Regions from separate parts of the Rhizobium sp. CF142 genome, predicted to be linked through region 2. Evidence: riboswitches for the same ligand, from Rfam matches in the RefSeq annotation. Region 2 holds a riboswitch; the other holds the start of a gene.
What was found. Region 2 has a riboswitch for thiamine pyrophosphate ahead of PMI11_RS23930 (YkoF family thiamine/hydroxymethylpyrimidine-binding protein). Riboswitches for the same ligand answer to the same signal wherever they lie in the genome.

Region 1: linked by a shared signal. The riboswitch ahead of thiM (hydroxyethylthiazole kinase) and the one ahead of PMI11_RS23930 (YkoF family thiamine/hydroxymethylpyrimidine-binding protein) in region 2 are both predicted to bind thiamine pyrophosphate.

The regions. Positions count from the first base shown of each region.
Region 1 covers NZ_AJWE01000042.1:40,629-51,223, reverse strand. Annotated here, with positions in the region: gene PMI11_RS11665 (extracellular solute-binding protein) at 1-937, shown strand, start outside; gene PMI11_RS11660 (carbohydrate ABC transporter permease) at 1,066-1,950, shown strand; gene PMI11_RS11655 (ABC transporter permease subunit) at 1,961-2,875, shown strand; gene ugpC (sn-glycerol-3-phosphate ABC transporter ATP-binding protein UgpC) at 2,889-3,998, shown strand; gene PMI11_RS11645 (endonuclease/exonuclease/phosphatase family protein) at 4,010-5,062, shown strand; gene PMI11_RS11640 (DUF4139 domain-containing protein) at 5,059-6,951, opposite strand; gene PMI11_RS11635 (aldehyde dehydrogenase (NADP(+))) at 7,178-8,701, shown strand; TPP riboswitch at 8,912-9,010, shown strand; gene thiM (hydroxyethylthiazole kinase) at 9,062-9,862, shown strand; gene thiE (thiamine phosphate synthase) at 9,859-10,494, shown strand; gene thiD (bifunctional hydroxymethylpyrimidine kinase/phosphomethylpyrimidine kinase) at 10,491-10,595, shown strand, end outside.
Region 2 covers NZ_AJWE01000103.1:51,453-62,047, reverse strand. Annotated here, with positions in the region: gene atpD (F0F1 ATP synthase subunit beta) at 1-1,289, shown strand, start outside; gene PMI11_RS23965 (hypothetical protein) at 1,289-1,528, shown strand; gene PMI11_RS23960 (F0F1 ATP synthase subunit epsilon) at 1,528-1,935, shown strand; gene PMI11_RS23955 (sugar transferase) at 2,094-2,771, opposite strand; gene PMI11_RS23950 (acyltransferase family protein) at 2,993-4,204, opposite strand; gene PMI11_RS23945 (ABC transporter substrate-binding protein) at 4,270-5,274, opposite strand; gene PMI11_RS23940 (ABC transporter ATP-binding protein) at 5,285-6,040, opposite strand; gene PMI11_RS23935 (ABC transporter permease) at 6,037-6,828, opposite strand; gene PMI11_RS23930 (YkoF family thiamine/hydroxymethylpyrimidine-binding protein) at 6,843-7,451, opposite strand; TPP riboswitch at 7,442-7,555, opposite strand; gene PMI11_RS23925 (NADPH-dependent FMN reductase) at 7,746-8,321, opposite strand; gene soxR (redox-sensitive transcriptional activator SoxR) at 8,403-8,867, shown strand; gene PMI11_RS23915 (SDR family NAD(P)-dependent oxidoreductase) at 8,954-9,724, shown strand; gene PMI11_RS23910 (ArsR/SmtB family transcription factor) at 9,826-10,167, shown strand; gene PMI11_RS23905 (LysR family transcriptional regulator) at 10,240-10,595, shown strand, end outside.

The DNA.
Region 1 (10,595 bases), on a different contig from region 2:
CTTCCCCTTCAACTCCTCGACGGCTCTGCTCTATTGGAACAAGGACGCCTTCGCCAAGATCGGCAAGGACCATGCTCCGGCGACCTGGAAGGAAGCGGGCGAAGACTTCAAGGCCCTCAAGGACGCAGGCTATGCTTGCCCGCTCGGCTTCGACATCTCCAACAACGAAGTCTGGCAGTACATCGAGCAGTTCGAAGCCGTCAACGGCGAAGCGATCGCTACGAAGAAGAACGGCTTTGAAGGCCTCGACGCCGAACTGGTGTTCAACAAGAACCCGATGCTCGTCAGCTACGTCAAGGACCTGAAGTCCTGGTACGACAACAAGCTCGCCGTCATCAAGAACAAGGCTGTCGGCCAGACCTTCGTTGAGGCCTTCGCTGCTGGCGATTGCCAGGTCATCCTGACCTCGGTTGGCGACCATGGCAACGTCGGCCGCACCGCCAAGCAGGGCATGAACTGGGGCGTTTCGATGCTCCCGACCTATGGCGACGCAACCCGTCACAGCTCCTACGTCGGCGGCGCTTCGCTCTGGGTTCTGAAGGGTCATTCGGACGCCGAATACAAGGCTGCTGCTGCCTTCTTCAACTTCATCGCAAAGCCGGAAGAAGCCCTCACCTGGTCAACCGTTACCGGCTACATCCCGGTTCGTAACTCCGGCTTCGAATACCTGAAGAAGCAGGGCTTCTACGACAAGGCTCCCTATGCCGGTCGCGAACTCGCCATTCAGAGCCTGACCGCTTCCCCGGCCGGCGACACCTCTGCCAAGGGCATCCGTCTCGGTGGCCTGCTCCAGGTCCGCACCGAAATCGCTAACGGCCTGCAGGCAATCTTCGTCAACAATGCCGATGTCCAGGCTTCGCTCGACTCTGCTGCCGATCGCGGCAACCAGCTCCTGCGTCGCTTCCAGCAGACCTACAAGGGCGTTCAGCTCCCCTAATCGACTGATATGAGCCGCACCCGGCCCGCTCTTGGCGCGCCGGGTGCGTCTTTATAAATTTCCTACCGGCTGCGGCAGCGACATCGCCCGCCCGCGCCAGAACCAAACCAGGACGAAAACGACCACTCATGGAAAAGCGCGTCACTTTCTCCTCGACGACGATCGGCCTTCTCTTTGCATTTCCGATGCTGCTGCTGATCTTCGTCTTTTTCTACTGGCCGAGCGCGCAGGCGCTGTATTGGGCGTTCACGCTCGAGCAGCCATGGGGCGGGGGCAATGCCTGGGTCGGTTTCGACAATTTCAAACTGCTGCTAAGCGACCCGGTCTATTGGGACTCCGTCACCCGCAGCATGATCTTCGGCTTCAGTTCGACTGTTATCGCCATGGGGCTGGCGCTCATCCTGGCGCTTCTGACGGATCGTGAACTGCGCGGCCATAAAATCTACCGGTCGGTCTTCATCTGGCCCTATGCGATTGCCGCTCCCGCTCTCGGCCTTGCCTTCCGCTTCATCCTGGCGCCGGAAGCTGGTCTTCTGTCGGTCATCAACCAAGTCTGGCCCGGCCTCTGGAACCCGGCGCTCGACGGCAAGGATGCCATGATCGCCGTCGTCATCGCCTTTTCCTGGAAATATATCGGCTACAACTTTATTTTCTTCCTGTCGGCGTTGCAGGGCATTCCACGCTCGCTGATCGAGGCGGCCGCCATGGACGGCTCGGGGCCGCTGCGCCGCATGCTGGATATCCAGCTGCCGCTGCTTACACCGACGCTGTTCTTCCTGCTCGTCATTAATATCACCGAAAGCTTCCAGGATTCCTTCGGTATCGTCGACGTCATGACCCAGGGCGGTCCGGCGCGCGCCACGGATCTCATGGTCTACAAGATCTATTTCGACGGCTTCAGGGGCCTCGATTATTCCGGCGCTGCAGCGCAATCCATGATCCTGATGGGGCTCGTCATCCTGCTCACCATTTTCCAGTTCCGCTTCATCGAGCGGCGCGTGCACTACAAGTGAGGTCGCAAACATGATCGAACGCACGCCAATATTCAATTTCGTCTGCTACACCCTGCTCGCACTCGGCCTGATGATCGCACTCCTGCCTTTCCTGATCGTGATCGTCGCATCGACGCTTGATCTCGAGACAGTCAACCGCGTGCCGCTGCCGCTGGTCCCGAGCAGCCATTTCTGGGAGAACGTGCAGACTGCCTGGGTTCGCGCCGATCTCGGCAACAAGCTGTTTCACAGCGTCATCTTCGCTGCCACGGTCGGCGCCGGCAAGGTCATCCTCTCGGCCATGGCCGCCTTCTCGATCGTCTATTTCCGCTTCCGTGGCCGCTATCTGATCTTCTGGATCATCTTCATCACGCTGATGTTGCCGCTGGAAGTGCGCATCGTGCCGACCTATTCAATCGCCGCCAACGCACTTCAGCCCTTCCAGGCGATCCTCGACGTCACCGGCATTACCTGGCTGATCGCACAGGTCACCGGCATCCAAATCAAGCTTGAATGGGGTCTCCTGAACTCCTATCCGGGTCTCGTGTTGCCGATGGTCGCCACCGCGACAGGCACTTTCCTCTATCGCCAGTTCTATCTGACCGTTCCGGACGAACTCGCCGAAGCATCGAAGATGGACGGCTCGGGTGCGATCCGCTTTTTCTGGGACGTGCTTTTGCCGCTGTCTCGCCCGAACATGATCGCGCTTTTCACCATCATGTTCGTCTGGGCCTGGAACCAGTACCTCTGGCCGCTGCTGATCACGACCGACCCGAAGTTCGGCATCGCCGTCACTCAGCTCAAGACACTCATCCCCTCCGAATTCGGCCTGCCCGACTGGAACGTCGCGATGGCCGGAACATTGATCATCATGTCGCCGCCACTGATCCTCGTCATCCTGATGCAGCGTTGGTTCGTGCGCGGCCTTATCTCCACCGAGAAGTGAAAGGAACAGACCCTTGGCACCGATCTCCATCCGTGGCGTAAAAAAGAGCTATGGCAAGAACGCCGTCGTTCATGGCGTCGATCTCGAAATCCAGTCAGGCGAATTCATCGTCATCCTCGGTCCGTCCGGCTGCGGCAAGTCCACGCTGTTGCGCATGGTCGCCGGCCTGGAAGAAATCACCGGCGGCGAAATTGCGATCGACGGCCGCGTGGTCAACCAGCTCGAGCCGCGTGAACGCGGCTGCGCCATGGTCTTCCAGAACTACGCGCTCTATCCGCATATGAGCGTCGCCGAGAATATCGGCTATGCGCTCAAGGTCGCCGGCGTGCCGAAGGCCGAACGTGACCGTCGCATCGCCGATGTCGCCAAGGCGCTCAGCCTCGAGCCCTTCCTGGAGCGCCGTCCGGCAGCCCTTTCGGGCGGCCAGCGCCAGCGTGTGGCCATGGGCCGCGCCATGATCCGCGAGCCGAAGGTCTTCCTCTTCGACGAGCCGCTGTCGAACCTCGACGCCAAGCTGCGTATCGCCATGCGGGCGGAAATCCGCCGTCTGCATCGCCGCCTCGGCGCCACCTCGATCTTCGTCACGCATGACCAGAACGAGGCCATGACGCTTGCCGACCGCATCATCGTCATGAATGCCGGCAATGTTGAACAGGTCGGCACGCCGGAAGAGGTCTATCACTATCCGAAAACCCGCTTCGTCGCCGGCTTCGTCGGTACGCCGGCGATGAACCTCCTCGAGGGCCGCGTCAATGACAACGGCGTCTTCATCTATGACGAGGGCCGCACCGTCGCCCTTCCGGCAGAACGCGGCAAGCAGCTCGCCGGACAGCGCGTCGTTCTCGGCGTGCGCGCCGAAGCCGCCCGCCTCGTCTCTCCGGATGCACCGGGTGCCCTCGTTGCGACCGCCGACTTCATCGAAGAACTGGGCGCAAGCCGCGTCGTGCATGCCGATTTCGATGGCCTGCCCTTTGCCGTCGCCATGACCGGTTCGGTCTCGCTGAAGACCGGCGACCGGATCGGCATCGCCATCGATCAGGATTCGATCCATCTCTATTCGGCCGACACCGGCGCAGGTCTCGTCGCCCCGGCTCGCACTGGCGCCAAGACCGTCGACGCCTGAGCCTGACGGCAATGACCCGCTTTTCCGATCTCGCCACCGGCGACCGCAACCTCGTTGCGGTCGCCGTGGAGACGCTTGCCGCACCTTCGGCCGCTTTTTTTCAAGATGCGCGGTCCGCCGAAATGACGCAGGCTGAGCATGACAGGCTGGCGGCAGCCCTTCCGGCGCTTTCAACGATCGAAGTTGTGAACGTCGATAGCGGCACAGGAGTCGGGAACGGCCTTGTCATTGCCGCATGGAATGCCGAGCGCCTGAAATATCAGGCGCCATCTCTCGCGCTCGTGCGCCAGAGCGGCGCCGATATCCTGCTTCTAAGCGAGGCCGATCTCGGTACGGCGCGCGCAGGTAATCGCCACACGGTTGCCGATCTCGCCCGTGATCTCGGCATGTCCTATGTCTTCGGCGTCGAATTCGTAGAACTTGGCCTTGGAAATTCCCGCGAGCGCGAACGGCACAAGGGCCAGACGAATTCGATCGGCTTCCACGGCAATGCGCTGCTTTCCCGCCTGCCATTGCAGGATACTGCATTGATCCGCCTCGATGACGGAGGCACATGGTGGACGGATGCGAAAGACGGTCAGGGCCGCATCGGTGGACGTATGGCGATTGCCGCGAAGATCGAAACCGTATTCGGACCGATCCTTGCTGTCAGCGTCCATCTGGAAAGCAAGACCGATGTCGAGGACCGCGCCAGGCAGACGAAGCGGCTGATTGAGACCATCGATAGGCTCGCTGGCGATCTGCCCGTCGTGATCGGCGGCGATTTCAACACCAATATCCTTCCCAGTGGATCGCGCGAACCGGGAGCGCATGAGCCGCTGTTCGGCCTGTTCGCCGAGGCCGGCTATCGCTGGGAGACGGCGAACGATTTCGCGCCTACCCGACGCAGCGGACCGGACGGCATCCCGCAGCCGCCTTTTACCCGCCTCGACTGGCTGTTTGCTCGCAGCCTTGCCGCAGGCGAAGCGGTGACCGTTCCAGCCGTCGATGCCGATGGTGCTGCGATCTCGGACCACGAACTGGTCAAGGCGCGGTTTTCTCCGCCCGGCTCGCAAGCCGCCTAAAGGCGGGCTATCGCTTCCCCGAGCTCCTTGCGAAGCTCCTCGAGTCGAACGCGCGCCTCGTCCCTCTGTGCGCGTAGCGTCTTGATCGATTTCTCCTGCTCCGTCAGGTCCTGAAGGAACTGCTGCTTGAGCGGCGTATCCCCTACAGAGGCAAGCATGCCTGAAATCCGTGAGGATTCCGAGGTTGCGTCCTCTATGGCCTGCATCACCGTCGACAGGTCTCTCTCCGCCTCCTTCTGCGCCGTTCTCGCCGTCACGAGCCCTTGAAGCTTCTTAGCGATATCAGGTGAGGGGCTTTCATCGAGCCACTGCAGGATCACGGTATCATCGATATCGGCGATCGCCTGGGTTTCGTTTTCGACCATGCGCCATTCGATAGTGGTCGAAACCTTCTTTCCCGCGGGCACGACAACGGTCGCCCGCGCACCTTGCGGCGTTTCCTCCACGCCCTCGGACGGGACAAGTTCCCACCCTGCCATAGCGGCATCTTCCGCGACGAACTTTCTGTCGGCATCGGCGCCCCAGGCGGTGAAGGTCTTTCGCATGCGACGTTCGAGCGTCGCGTCGAGATAGCCGTCCTTGACCACAATCGTTCGGAAGGCGCTTGAGGTCGTGGTTGCCATTTCCTGGTCGATCTTCTGATCGGCAGCAAACGTCGCCGTTTCCACTCCGCCCGGCTTCATGTTGCCGATGCGTGCGTCACCGACATAGCGCCCCTTTTCGTCATAGACCGCCGCGACCGCCGGCGGCAGCGACGTAGCCGTGTCATTCGTCAGCACCAGCGCCGCATCCGGATGTTGCGCGCCATCACGGTAGAGGGCGACGAACTCCGCCCCGATCTCATGATCGAGGATCGGCACGGAAATCGTTTCTCCGTTCTTCAGGTTGTAGGTGCCTGGAAGATCGAAGTTTGCGACCACGTCGCCCTCGTCGGCAGCGGCAATAACAGTGGTGGCCGGAGCGGCCATAACGGGAGCCGGAGCCTCAGCAGTCTCCTTGTTCAGCAACGCCCCACCAACCATGCCGCGTTTGGCGCTTGCTACGTCAAGGCCTGCTACGTCAAGATATGCGGCCGGCACCTCCACGCGCTGCGGCCATATTCTTGCGTATAGTCTCTGGCGCAGTGTCACCGGCCTGCCTGACGTCAGGGATACGGAAACCCCTTGCCAGTCTTCGCCGGAGGCATTCTCCAGCACGGCCCATGCCTGCAGCCTCGCTTTGCCTTTGGCATCGACAATGATCCTGTAGGACGGCTTCCAGAGCGGGGCTGCGACGACATAGGAAATGTCCACTGCTGCAGACGCCTTGCCATCGAGCGCGATGGTGACAGTGCGCGTGCCCTGCACCCCATCGCTCGACAGCAGTTCCGCAGCCCGGCTCACCATCTCGGCGTCCTTGGGATCGTCGAGTTTATAGGTCATGGCGCCGCCGATCTCGGCAACGTCGAAGGCGCCGCTATCGAGCAGCACGATCAGCCGCGCCCTCTGCTTTTCGGTCGGCGGCTCCACTCCGACGATTCGTCCCTTCACCCCGTTCGCAGAGACCGGAGCGCCTCTCAGGGCCCTCAGCACGCCGGCGGCGGAATCCAGATCCTGTGGCTTGATCGGCAACGCCTTGAATGTTTCGCCGATCATGCCCGGCCCGGTGGTCGAAAGCCCTTTCACGGACGCCGGTCCCGATACGACGAGGGTCTTCAGGAAGTCATCCATCTGGTCTGTCGGCACCTCAACGACGGCGTTGCCGTCGTCCCCGACATTAAGACTGCGCACATATTCGGCGACGCCGCCGGAGGACAAGCGGATCGACTTGATCGTCCCGCTTTGCGCCGATGCGGTTGTGGAGAGCAGTATTGCGGTAAACGCCGCACAGACAGCGGATGCGTATTTCATGTGGCCCCCTCGATATTTAATCCCGCCCGAGAATGAGCGTAAAAAAGGGGCGGCATTTCGACATGAAATTGCTTTTGCGCGTGCTTTCGTCCGACCCGCTCGGTGTCGCGATCAAGTCTCTGCCGGAGATGTCCGTCTTGGGTGCGACTTCTGGGAAAGATGTCGTGAAAATGAGAAAACGAACGCCTATATACTTCGCTCGAGTCTGTTTGAAAGGAAATCCGTCATGACTATCAATGGAAGCCTGCTCGTCGCGGGATCGGAAAAGCGCGGCACGCGTGGCGAGCTCTACGGCGTCGAGGCAGCCACAGGGACGGCTCTGCCCGTCTCTTTCGGTGGCGCCTCCGCCGAAGACGTCGAAGAGGCGACCAGGCTTGCATGGGAAGCGTTCGCCTCCTACCGGGAAACTGATCTGGAAACGCGTGCTGCCTTTCTTGAAACGATTGCCAGTGAGATCGAGGCTATCGGTGACGAGCTGATCGTGCGGGCAATGGCGGAAACCGGACTTCCGCGCGGACGTCTCGAAGGCGAGCGTGCTCGCACGATGGGACAGCTTCGGCTGTTTGCGAAGGAGGTTCGCGACGGCCGGTTCCAGGAGCTTCGTTTCGATGGCGCGGATCCCTCCCGCAAGCCGGTTCCAAAGCCCGATCTTCGCCTGCGCAACATTCCCCTCGGCCCCGTCGCCGTTTTCGGCGCATCGAACTTTCCACTCGCCTTCTCGGTTGCTGGCGGCGACACGGCGTCTGCGCTCGCGGCAGGATGCCCCGTCGTCGTCAAGGCCCACTCCGCTCATCCGGGCACGTCGGAACTGGTCGGCCGCGCCGTACAGCGCGCCGTCGCCAAGGCCGGCCTGCATGCCGGTACCTTCGCACTTCTTTTCGATACCGGCTTCGAGGTCGGGCAGAAGCTCGTCGCCGATGCCAGAATCCGGGCAGTCGGCTTCACAGGATCGCGCCGTGGCGGCACTGCGCTGATGAAGATTTCTTCCGAGCGTAAGCAGCCGATCCCGGTCTATGCGGAAATGAGCAGCATCAATCCGGTTATCTTCTTCCCGAATGCCCTGAAAAGCCGCGCAGCGGAGATTGCAACGGCCTTCGTGGGCTCGCTGGTCCTGGGTGCCGGACAATTCTGCACTAATCCCGGCCTCATTCTCGCCGTCGACAGCGAAGGTCTGGACACTTTCATTGCCAAGACACGGGAGCTTCTGCCTGATGTCGGCGCCCAGACGATGCTCACGGGCTCCATCGCCAAGGCGTTCTGTGATGGCGTCGCACGGCTGGAAAAGCATCCCGAAGTCCGTCTCGTTGCCAATGGCAAGCCGGGCAGCGAATTCGAAGGCGTGGCCGCTCTCTTCGAGACGACGGCTTCGGCATTCCTTGCGCATCACGAGCTTCAGGATGAGGTCTTCGGTGCAGCCGGCCTCATCGTTCGCTGCCGTGATCTCGCCGAACTCGAGCGCGTCCTCGACGGTCTCGAAGGTCAGTTGACCGTTGCCCTGCACATTGCGAGCGAAGACGAGCCGGACGCAAAGCGCCTTGTTCCCAAGCTGGAAATGCTGGCCGGACGCCTGCTCGTGAACGGATTCGGAACCGGCGTGGAAGTATCGCCTGCCATGGTGCATGGCGGCCCCTACCCGGCAACGGCGGACGGCAGATCGACCTCTGTCGGGACGCTCGCCATCTACAGGTTCCTGCGGCCCGTTTCGTACCAGGATTTCACCAGTAACCTGCTTCCGGCTCCGCTGCGTTGATGTATCGGAGCTTGCCAGACTTCAGACGGCGGCGTCTCTAAGGGGACCGCCGAAGAGATTGGCAAGCTCCCGCACCCGGCTGCAGGCAGACATCAACTTGACTGATGACAGCGTCTCCAGCAGGCGTGGCGCTGCCAGGCGCGGATCCTCGTTCGCAAGACCGTCATTTTGCCAGTGACATCGGCGCCATTCTCTGCAAGAAAGAGTGCCGTTGAGAGACAGGGGCGCCCGTTTGTGGGAATGGGCTGAGAAGCACCCTTCGAACCTGAACCGGATAATGCCGGCGGAGGGAGTCGCTCGGGTCGAAGCCTGCTTCATCGCACGATCGTTCCCGCGCCTGCCCCGCCTGAAAGGGGTACTATGGAGAACAAGACACCCGGAGCACTGTTGACGGCGATGCGCGCGAAACCGCCGCTCGTACAGTGCATCACCAATTATGTAGCCATGAACATCGCCGCCAATGTGGTGCTCGCGGCCGGGGCATCGCCCGCCATGGTTCACGCCGCCGAGGAAGCGGGAGAGTTCGCTGCGATCGCCGGCGCTTTGACCGTCAATATCGGCACGCTCTCCCCCCAATGGATCGACGGCATGCATGCCGCGGCAGCCGCCGCCAATGCCGGCGGCAAGCCCTGGGTCCTCGATCCGGTCGCTCATTATGCAACATCCTTCCGGCACAAGGCCACTGCCGATCTCCTGGCGCTTCGCCCGACGATCATCCGCGGCAATGCTTCCGAAATCATCGCGCTTGCCGGCGGCGAGAGCCGTGGCCAGGGCGTCGACAGCCGTGACCCGGTTGAGCAGGCCGAGGCATCCGCGCGGCTGCTTGCCGAACGGCATGGCGCGGTCGTCGCCGTCACCGGCGTCGTGGATTTCGTGACTGACGGCGCGCAGGCGCTGCGCATCGAAGGTGGCTCGCCGCTGATGCCGCAGGTGACTGCGCTTGGCTGCTCGCTGACCTGCCTGACGGGTGCCTTCGCCGCCACCATTCCCGCAGACCCTTTCGCAGCCGCTGTTGCTGCACTTGCTACGTTCGCTGTTGCCGGCGAGGAGGCAGCGAAAAGTGCGGATGGTCCCGGTTCCTTCTCCTGGCGTTTTCTCGATGCGCTTGCCGCGCTCGATGGCGCGACACTCGATGTAAAGGTCAGGATCAGCGCCGCATGAAACGCTTCGATCTTTCCCTCTACCTCGTTCTTGACCCCGATCTCTGCGCCGGAATCGGCATGGTCGAGACGGCGCGGCTTGCCGTCGCAGGCGGCGCGACCATGGTGCAGCTTCGCGACAAGCATGGCGGAACGGCAAGAATGATCGATACCGGCCTGGCGCTGAAGGAGATCCTGAAGGGCACCGGCGCCTCGCTTATTGTCAACGACGACGTGGAGGCGGCCGTTGCGATCGGCGCCGATGGGCTGCATATCGGCCAGGACGATATGGGACCCGCCGCCGCCCGTGCGATGATCGGCCCGGACATGATCCTCGGCCTGTCGGTCGAGACCGGAGCGCTGGCAGCAGCCATCGACCCCGCTATTGTCGACTATGCCGGCATCGGACCGGTCTTTGCCACTCCAACCAAGACCGATCATAAGCAGCCGATCGGCTTTGACGGGCTGGCGAAGCTGATCGAGGCTGCGCCCGTTCCGACGGTTGCGATCGGCGGGTTGAAGAGCGAGCATGTCGCTTCCGTCTTCGCGGCAGGTGCCGATGGGCTCGCTGTCGTCTCGGCAATCTGCGGTACGCTGGATCCGCGGGCCGCGACAATTCGCATCGCCGAGGAAATCCGAAAGATTCGCCGATGATCCGCAACGTCTTATCCATCGCCGGCTCTGATCCCTCCGGCGGCGCCGGCATTCAGGCCGATCTGAAGGCTTTCTCGGCCCACGGCGTCTATGGCATGGCT
Region 2 (10,595 bases):
AAGTCGCTCAGCATCTGGGCGAAAACGAAGTCCGCACGATCGCCATGGACTCGACCGAAGGTCTCGTTCGCGGCCAGCAGGTTAGCGATACGGGCGCTCCGATCTCGGTTCCGGTTGGCGACGAAACGCTCGGCCGTATCATGAACGTCATCGGCGAGCCGGTCGACGAAGCTGGTCCGCTGAACACCGCTCACAAGCGCGCCATTCACCAGGATGCTCCGGCTTACGTCGAGCAGTCCACGGAAGCGCAGATCCTCGTCACCGGCATCAAGGTCGTCGACCTTCTCGCTCCCTACGCAAAGGGCGGCAAGATCGGCCTGTTCGGCGGCGCAGGCGTCGGCAAGACCGTTCTCATCATGGAACTGATCAACAACGTCGCCAAGGCGCACGGTGGTTATTCGGTTTTTGCAGGCGTCGGTGAACGCACCCGCGAAGGCAACGACCTTTACCACGAAATGATCGAATCGGGCGTCAACAAGCATGGCGGCGGCGAGGGTTCCAAGGCTGCGCTGGTTTACGGCCAGATGAACGAACCGCCGGGCGCACGTGCTCGTGTCGCTCTGACGGGTCTGACGGTTGCTGAACACTTCCGCGACCAGGGCCAGGACGTTCTGTTCTTCGTCGACAACATCTTCCGCTTCACGCAGGCTGGCTCGGAAGTGTCGGCTCTGCTCGGCCGTATTCCTTCGGCTGTGGGTTATCAGCCGACGCTCGCAACCGACATGGGTCAGATGCAGGAACGCATCACCACGACGACGACGGGCTCGATCACTTCGGTTCAGGCCATTTACGTTCCGGCCGACGACTTGACCGACCCGGCACCGGCAACCTCGTTCGCCCACCTGGATGCAACGACGGTTCTGTCGCGCTCGATCGCTGAAAAGGGTATCTACCCGGCGGTTGACCCGCTCGACTCTACGTCGCGCATGCTTGATCCGCTGGTCGTCGGCGAAGAGCACTATGAAATCGCTCGTAAGGTTCAGTCGACCCTGCAGCGCTACAAGTCTCTGCAGGACATCATCGCCATCCTGGGCATGGACGAACTGTCTGAAGAAGACAAGCTGTCGGTTGCCCGCGCCCGCAAGATCGAGCGCTTCCTGTCTCAGCCATTCTTCGTTGCTGAAGTCTTCACCGGTTCGCCGGGCAAGCTGGTTGCTCTCGAAGACACGATCAAGGGCTTCAAGGGCCTCGTCAACGGCGAGTACGACCACCTGCCGGAAGCTGCTTTCTACATGGTTGGTTCGATCGACGAAGCCGTTGAGAAGGCCAAGAAGCTCGCTGCTGCTTGATGAGCGACGCTCAGGACGAGATATTCTGCTGCGACACCCTCAAAAGTGTCGTGGCGGAGCTTCCTGAACCGGCAGCGCCGACCATCTACCGTGCCGATAGTGGCGTGATGATGATGGTTGTCGGGCTGGCTCAGACCGAGGAAGGCCTCGGATATCTCGATCATGCGATAATGCACTGCCCGTTCTGCGGGACCAAACTGCAAGATGCAGAAGCCATAGCCGAGAAGGTAAGTCACTGATGGCTGACAATTTCAACTTTGAGCTCGTTTCGCCGGAGCGTCTGCTGCTGTCGGAAATGGTGACCGAGGTCGTCATTCCCGCCACCGAAGGCGAAATGACGGTCATGGCCAATCATGCGCCGACGATGACGACCATCAAGCCGGGCATTGTGAGCGTTCGTTCCTCTGCCGGCTCAAAGCAGGACTACGTCGTGTTCGGCGGTTTCGCCGACATCCTGCCGACGGGCTGCACGCTGCTTGCTGAATCCGCTGTTCCTGTCCAAGAGCTCAACAAGGATGAACTCACTCGCCGCATCGAAGCTGCGAAGATGGAACTTGAGGATGTCGTGCATCACGAACACAAGTCCAAGCTTGAGCACTTCATCATGGAAATGACCCGTCTGCAGGGCATGGTCGGTCAGGACTAATCGGTTCAGGCAGACATTATAGATTGAACAGAAAAGCGGCCTTCAAGGCCGTTTTTTTATGCGGACAAGTTGCGCTTATCCTGGCGAATACTGCAAAAACAAAACAGGCGGTATTTCTCCGCCTGTCTGATCGATCTGGTCCGAGAAAATTGGATATCTCAGAAGCCGGTGCCGCCGCGCAGCTCGGAGAGCAGTGTGCCGAACAGGATCTTCATATCCAGCCGGAGGCTGAAATTTCTGATGTAATAGATATCGCTGGCGATGCGGGCGCGTGCCTCTGTCGGGCGCTCCGTCGGACCGCGCCAGCCGCGCGTCTGGGCGAGGCCGGTAATGCCCGGCCGCATCAGATGGCGGTAATGATATTCGGGCACCAGTTCCTCGTAGAGCATGCCGGCTGCGCGCATGTTGATGGCATGGCAACGAGGACCGACGAGCGACATATCGCCTTTGATGACGTTGAGAAGCTGCGGAAGTTCGTCGATGTTGGTCTTGCGCAGGAAGGCGCCGATCCGCGTCACGCGCCGATCACCCTTGACGGTTTGTTCGACGCCGGTGGGATCGCAGAGATCTGCACGCATTGAGCGGAACTTGTAGACGGTGATCTTGCTGCCCTTCAGGCCCCAGCGAATCTGCCGGAAAAACACCGGCCCGCCATCATCGATCACAATGAGAAGCGCAATCGTCAGAAGGACGGGAAACAGGACGACCAGGGCGCTTGTTGCACCGAAAATGTCGAAAGCTCTCTTCAAGCCAAGCTGAAGCCTGTTCCGGCCATCCAATGAGGCAAAGCTCTCGGGCTGGCGAATGTTGGAATTCGCTGCGTCGAGAGCGTTCATCTTCACTGCTTTTGCAGAGAAAGCCGTGTCTTGAAGCTTATTTGAAGTAAACACGTTCATTAAGCAACGTCCGTGGAAATACTCGCATATTGCGTCGCGTTGGCACAAATACATGGACGGGATCGATTTGTCACCCGCTTCCTTAATGTTTTCGTAACCATAGCAGAGCCAAATTTGGGAGTATTCGAAATATCTCCCTGATATTTTTGGTTGGTTGGGAATTAACTATATTGAGTAATGGCTGAATTCTTGCGCGTTATGCGTGCGGCACGCCGTATTGCCTGTCGTTCGACAGCGAAATAGCTGAAGCTTGCGAGAAGAAAAATGATAGCCGTCGCAAAGGTGCAGCCGATAAACCAGTCTCGTAGCGGATCGTCTTTACCGATCCCGAATAGGGCCGGAGAGATCGTCTGCAGCGAGGTCAGAACAATGTCCTGCCAGATATAGATGCCGAATGAGATGGTTGCCGTGAAGCGCATGAGAGCATTGTCGAGCAATGCCGCAAGCAGCACGGAGCGCGAGAGGGCGACAAGCGCAACAGCAATCATAACCGGAAACAGCGGAAAGGCGTAGGGGATCCCGAGCCATCCATAGGCTTCCCAAGGTCCGCCTGTCGAAAGCGGCAGTTGGAAGCCGGCGGTAATCAGGCACACGAGGGCAACAATGTCGAACCAGATCTGACGCTTTCGCGGCAACATGATCTGAATGCCGGCAGCGAGCGCACCGAGCGCAAAAACGGCGAAGAAACCGAAGGGATTATAGTTCGGCATCCACTCCTTCGCGCCGCCCTGCATGCCAAACTGCCAGCCACGGTCAATCTCATTGGGGGGAACGAGCGTACGGAAGGTTTCGTGGGCAAGCAGCGTCACGGCAATGATGCCGAGCCAGGCAAGGCGCGTGACGAGCGGAGAACGGCGTTTTTCCGGGATAGCGAAAAGCCAGAGGAAGCCAAGCGGCAGCAGCACATAACTCGTTACTTCGAAAGATATGGACCAGAGCGGGCCGTTGCCTTCGACAGGAAAGAAGGTGCGCCAGTGCCACTGGCTCATGAAAAAGAGACCGTTGACATAGCGCATAACGAGCTCCGGCGTCAGTGCATGCCCAAGCAGCGTAATGCTGAGAAGGAAGCCCGCCGTCAAAGCCACCCAATAACCGGGCACGATGCGGGCCGCGCGACGCAGCACATAGGTGCGCAGATCAGCCATGGCGCAACCGGCATCAAGGGAACGCCAGAACGGCAAGGCCAGCAGGAAACCGCTGAGGATGAAGAAGATGGCGACGCCGAAATTGCCGAAGCGCAAGGCAGTCAGCGTCGGCTGCAATCCCTCGGTCTTGTTGAGGTCGATACGCAGAATGAGATGGTGGATGAGGACAAGCAGGCAGGCTGCTGCACGCAAGAAATCCGCTCCGGCCACCCGGTCCTGCTGCTGCATGTCACTCCCTCGCTCCTTGCCGGACTTTGCAGCGGAAAGCTGCTGCCGGCAAGGGCAGGGTCATCTCAGCCAAGCAGATCGTTGGTGTAATAGCCGGAAAAGTCGGGCTTTTCCTTCAGCGCCGCACCATTGGCATCGAGCAGGATGCCATGGTCGAACAGGAAAGCGCCGATCGCTTCGGCCTTGGCTGGATCGATGATGCCGATCATGCCATTTTCGCCCTTGAGGAAATGCCCCTCGACCAGCGCTTTTTGCGATGCCTTGACCAGTTCGGTATTCAGCAACGCGCCGTTGCTGCCGGCAATCAGAAGGTCACAGGCCTCGTCCGGATTGTCGACCGAATAGGCGTAGCCCTTGAGCGTTGCCTGGATGAAGGCGCGGGCATTTTGCGGATTGGCCGAGAGATAGGCGTCGCTGGAAGCGATCGCGGTCGTCTGTTCGTCGGGAATGCCGTAATCGCTATAGCGCCAGCGGCCGACCTGCCGGCTCTCCAGCTGGGCGGCAATGCCCTCCCAGGTGTAGATTTCCAGCGTGAAGTCCACGGCGCCGTTATCGAGCGCCTCATAGGCCGAGGTGCCGAGCGTGACATTCTGGAAGGTGCCCTTGCCGCCGTCGTTGCGGATCATCGCGGAGACGAGCGCCTCCTCCCATGCGCCGCCGAAGCCACCATAGGTTTTTCCGTCCAGATCCCTAGGGCTTTTGATATCGTTGCGGCCGCCCTTGAAGATCAGCCTGCCGGTTTCCGTCTGCACGACGGCATAGACGAGTTTTACATCAGCGCCGGCGGCGCGCTGGGTAAAGGTCTCGATCTCTCCGCAAATGCCGAAATCGGCAACGCCGTTCGCGACCAGCGTGCCAGCGCTGGTATCGGCATAGGGCAGAATCTCGACATCGAGGCCGGCGGCCTCATAGAAGCCCTTCGCCTTGGCGACATAGATGCCGATATGATTGGTGTTCGGCGTCCAGTCGAGCGCCATGCGCACCTTGGCGGCGGATTGGGCGAAGGCAGTGCGACCGGCGAGGCTTGCGGCCATGGCGGCAAAAAGGGTCTGTCGGCGGGTGAGAAGCATCGGGACCTCCTCAGGTTCTTTGCGGATGCAGCAATGTTTGAAGAATTTCGGTTTCGATCGCCTGGGCGGCCGGGGAGCCGAGATCGGCAAGCGTGCGCGGCCTTTTCAGCGGCACTTCGAACTCCCTGATCACGGCCGCCGGGCGGGCGGAAAGCACATAGATGCGGTCAGACAGGAAAACGGCTTCCCGCACATCATGGGTGATCAGCAGGGCCGTCCAGCGATGATCTGTCCACATGCCCTGCAGCCATTCCTGCATCTGGGTGCGGGTCAGTGCGTCGAGTGCCCCGAAGGGCTCGTCGAGCAGCAGCATGTCCTGCCGCTGGATCACGGTGCGCAGCAGGGCCGCGCGCTGGCGCATGCCGCCTGAAAGGGCCGCGGGATAGTGATTTTCGAAACCGGCGAGGCCGAAGCGTTCAAAGAGAGGGGCGGCAACCGCTCGCGCCTGGCTGCGGCGCATGCCGTGCACTTCGAGGCCAAGGATCGCATTGTCGATGACGCTTCGCCACGGCATCAGCGCATCGCGCTGGGGCATGAAGGCGAATGCGTGCGCCGCTTGCGAAAGAGGCATACCGTCAAAAAGAATGTCGCCTTTATCAGCCTGCAGCGCCTGTGTCAGCAGACGGAGGATCGTCGACTTGCCGGAGCCGGAGGGGCCGACGATCGAGACGAATTCACCTCTGGCGATATGAAGAGAAATATCCTTCAGCACTTCCATGCCGTCGAAGGACTTCGAGACATTCTTCAACTCAAGCATCCCGCTCATGGGCGTTTCTCCGCGGGAGATTGCCAGGGCATGACGAAACGCTGCACCGCCAGCGTGAGACCGAAGAGGCAAAGGGTCAGGAGGGCGCTCACGACGACGGCGGCAAGCACGAGGTCGGGCCGGAAATTGTTCTTGGCATTGAGGATATAGATCCCGAGGCCACGTGCGGCGCCTGCATATTCGGCGAAGATGGCGCCGACCACAGCATAGGTGATCGAAATGCGCAGGCCGGCAAAGAAGAAAGGCATGGCGGAGGGAAGCCTTGCCAGGCAGAAGATGCGCCAGCGGCTTGCCTTCATCGAACTCAGAAGCTCGGCGATATCCCGGTCCGTCGCTTCATAACCCTGCAGCAGGGCGACCAGCAGCGGAAAGAAGGTGACGAGAGCGACGAGCAGAAGCTTCGGCAGCAGCCCGAAACCGAACCAGAGCACGACGAGAGGGGCGATCGCGACCAGCGGCAATGTCTGGCTGACGATGAAGAGCGGCAGCAGCGCGCGGCGCATGAAGGGCACGAAATCCATCAGCACCGACGAGGCGAAGGCGAAGACCAGCGACAAAGCGAAACCGCCGAGCGTCGCGCCAAGCGTCGGCCAGGTATTGTCGAGCAGCGCCTGCCTGTTCAGCCAGCCCTGCGTAAGGATGCGCGAAGGCGAGGGCAGGATGGAGGGTTTGATGCCGGAGAGATCCACATAGAGCTCCCAGACGGCCAGGAAGGCAAGCACGGCAAGAATGGCGGGCAAGGCCCGCCTCAGTGGCGCAAATGTCGAATCCGGTTTCGATAAGGTCATTGCCGTCAAGCGTCTCAGGCTTTGCTCGGGCTGTTCGCGGAGACCGTGATATCCAGCGTCACATGACCTTCGGGATCGCCGAAGCGATAGAAGGCTTCATGGATGGTCGCGAAGATCGCGCCGGCATCGCCGCGCAGCTTGGTGCAGAAATTCTTGGAGCGGTCGAATGTGCCCGAGCGCTTCAGGAAATCGATGCAGCCGTAGATCTCGTCCATATGGGTGCCCGTTCCCATAACGTACAGAGAAAATTGGGCGGCCGTTGGCTGGCCGGTTTCTGTGGTGTCCCTGACTGCCGTGATCGCGGCTTCCACCCGCTCGGCGAGCGGCTCGGATCGGATGGAAGACAGGCCGGCGCCGCAGATCGCATCATCCGGTTCGCCGGGGCAGCCGCGCGAGATCGCGGCGGACAACACGCAATGCTCGCCGCTTGCGGCAGCCGAGACGAAGAGATCGCGCATGGCGGCAAACAGCACATCATGCGGGCCGACCATCAGCGTGGAAATATCGTCGGTTTCGATACGAAGATGATCGCGATAGGGCTCGAGAGCCTTGATCGCGTCAAGGATGATGCCGACGAAATTGCCGGACATCGGATATAGAGACACTTGTGCGCCGGAAAACATCTAGACCTCGCTCCGCTGGCATTACCCAGATCAGCTTTGAAGGGTCCGGAGGCATGCGCCTCACATCTCAGCCCCGGCAATTCGGAGCTCCCCCGTGAAATTGTGGCGGAAGCTAGCACCGGGCCTGCGATACCGCAACCGTAAAATTCCTATCCGGCTACACGGTCGGAAAGAGGGCAATGGCAGTTCGGGCGCACCTGTCGGTGTCAGAGGAAGGAAACACCCGGACGGAGGTCCTGTCCGGGTGTCCAGCCGGTTCCGTACCTGCCAGAAACGGAATCGGATGTCGTTGTCTCAGGCGGCGATGCCGGCATAAGGAGAGTCACTGCGGGCAGTGATCAGCGCCTCAGTCCACCATTGCAACTGGGCCATCATTCGGGAAAGCCGGCGCAATGCGTCCTCTGGATCCTGCAGCCGGCCGTCATTGTCGAAACGGCGCCAGGGGGAACTGAAGCTGACGGCACCGCAGATCGTGACGGCATGAAGCTCTGCAAAGACGAGGCGGAGCTGTTCGACCGCCCGCAATCCGCCGGAGACGCCGCCATAGCAGACGAAGGCGATCGGCTTGCCGTGCCAGGGCTCGGCGAAGAGATCGATGAGGAATTTCAGGGAAGCGGTGAAGCTGTGGTTATATTCCGGCGTGACGAGAATGAAGCCATCGGCCTGATGGAGCCTGTCAGCAAGCCGTCTTGCCTCCGGATGATGCGGTGCATGCTCTCGCGGCAGCGAAAATGCCAGCGGGTCGATGATGTCGATCTCGAATTGCGGAAAGCGGGTCAGCTCTCTTTCGAGCCATTTCACAACCCTGTCGCAGATGCGCCCCTCGCGCGTACTGCCGTAGATGACGGCAAGCCTCATCGGTTTCTGCATGCATTGCTCCTTCTCGTTTCGGCTTTACGGCCTCGGGAGCGCAGTCTATAAAACCTCAACTAATATTGAGGTCAATAGGCCATGCGGCAAAATCCGGCATTCTCCCTGAGCAGGCTCCTGACGGTGGGCGAGGTGGCAGAGCGCAGCGGACTTGCGGTTTCCGCCCTGCATTTCTACGAGGCGAAGGGGCTGATCTCCAGCATCCGCACCCGCGGCAACCAGCGCCGCTACGGCCGCGATGTATTACGGCGCCTCGGCATTATCAAGGTGGCGCAACGCGTCGGCATTCCGCTTGCCGAAATCCAGACTGCCTTCGAGACTCTGCCGCAGAGCCGGACGCCGACAGTCGAGGATTGGCAGAAACTGTCGGCGCTCTGGAAGGATGATCTCGATGCGCGCATCAAGCAGCTGAGCCTGCTGCGCGACCATCTGACGAGCTGCATTGGCTGCGGCTGCCTCTCGATCGACGCCTGTCCGCTGCGCAATCCCTTCGACGTGCTCGGCAGGCAAGGTGCTGGCGCGCGGCTTCTCGACCCGGGGGCATAGACCTTCGGGCTTTCTTTTGGCTGATGGCCGCATATGTTAGGCCTGATAGCGCAAGCGGCGGGCCGGCCCGTAAGGAGGAGAGCTTCGTGTTTCATCCCAAATTGTTCGAAAACCGCAATGTCGTCGTGACAGGTGCAGGCCGCGGTATCGGCCTCGAAGTTGCCCGACAGTTTCTGGATTGCGGTGCGCGCGTGCTTGTCCATATCGGGCGCCAAGGGGAACGCGAACTGCCGGATTTTCTGCTGACCGCCGAATCGGAGCGCCGGGCCCTGCTGTTGCCGGCAGATTTCCTGCAGCCGAGCGGGGCTGCGCAGTTTGCGGAAGAGGCGCTCGAATTCTTCGACAAGGTGCATGTGCTGGTCAACAACGCCGGCACGATGCATGGGCGTTTTCCGGCCGGTGAGCTGACCGATGCCGATTATGAGACTGTCGTGCGCCTCAACCAAACGTCGGTGGTGGAGTTGACGCGGGCGTTGCTTCCAGCGCTCCGGGCGGCGCAGGGCGCTGCTATCGTCAATACGGTTTCGATTTCGGCGCTGACGGGCGGAAGCCCGGGTTCTGCAATCTATTCCGCATCGAAGGCATTTGTTGCGACCTATTCGAAAGCGCTGGCCCGAGAGCTTGCGCCTGATGGTATAAGGGTCAACTGCGTCTCGCCCGGCACGATCGAAACCGATTTCCATGCACGCTATTCATCGCGTGAAAAGCTGGAGCAGACCCGCAAGTCGATACCACTGCAGCGGCTCGGAACGGCGGAGGATTGTGCCCCCGCCTATCTCTTCCTAGCGGCTCCATCACTCTCCGGTTACATCACAGGTCAAGTCCTGGAGATCAATGGTGGCCAGCTTATTTGCTGATTTGTTTGGACTTTTTTTGGGATTTCGCGACATTTGACGAATTCGCTTCTGCGAATATGATATTGTACTGATCTATCCTATTACCTCCTTCCGAGAAGCAAATGCCATTGCCTAAACCGAAGCCGGGCATGACCGGCCAGGACTTGCAGAAGCTTGCTGACAAAGCCCACGAGGCGAGCGATCTCCTGAAGGCGCTAGCCCATCAGACCCGGTTGCTCATCCTCTGTATCCTGTCGGAAGGGGAAAAGACGGTCGGCGAAATCGAGGATATCCTTGGTATACAGCAGGCTATGGTGTCTCAGCAGCTTGCGCGACTGAGGCTCGAAGGTCTCGTCAATACGAGGCGCGAAGGGCGGCTTGTCTATTACAGCATGGGCAATGAAAGCGTCATGGCTTTCCTCGAATCACTTTTCAGTCTCTTTCCGGTTGCCGAGACGGGCTGAGCCTGCCGGCTCTTGCGAAGCGGCCGGCAAGCCGCAAAGATAGGCCTCATCCCGAATTCGGCAGGAGGCCGGATGATCGACAAGCTGGAATTCTTCATCGCACTCGCCAACGAGAAACATTTCGGTCGTGCGGCAGAGGAATGCGGCGTCTCCCAACCCACGCTCTCGGCCGCCATTCGCCAGCTCGAAGATCAGCTGGGCGTCATGCTGGTGCAGCGCGGCTCCCGCTTTCAGGGATTGACGCCGGAAGGGCAGCGCGTGCTTGAATGGGCGCGCCGCATCGTCGGCGACACGCGCACGATGCGCGAGGAAATGCGCGCCGCCCGCAAAGGTCTCTCCGGCCACCTGCGTCTGGCTTCCATCCCGACCGCGCTCGCAATGCTGTCGCGAATCACGACGCCTTTCCAGGAAAGGCATCCCGACGTCAC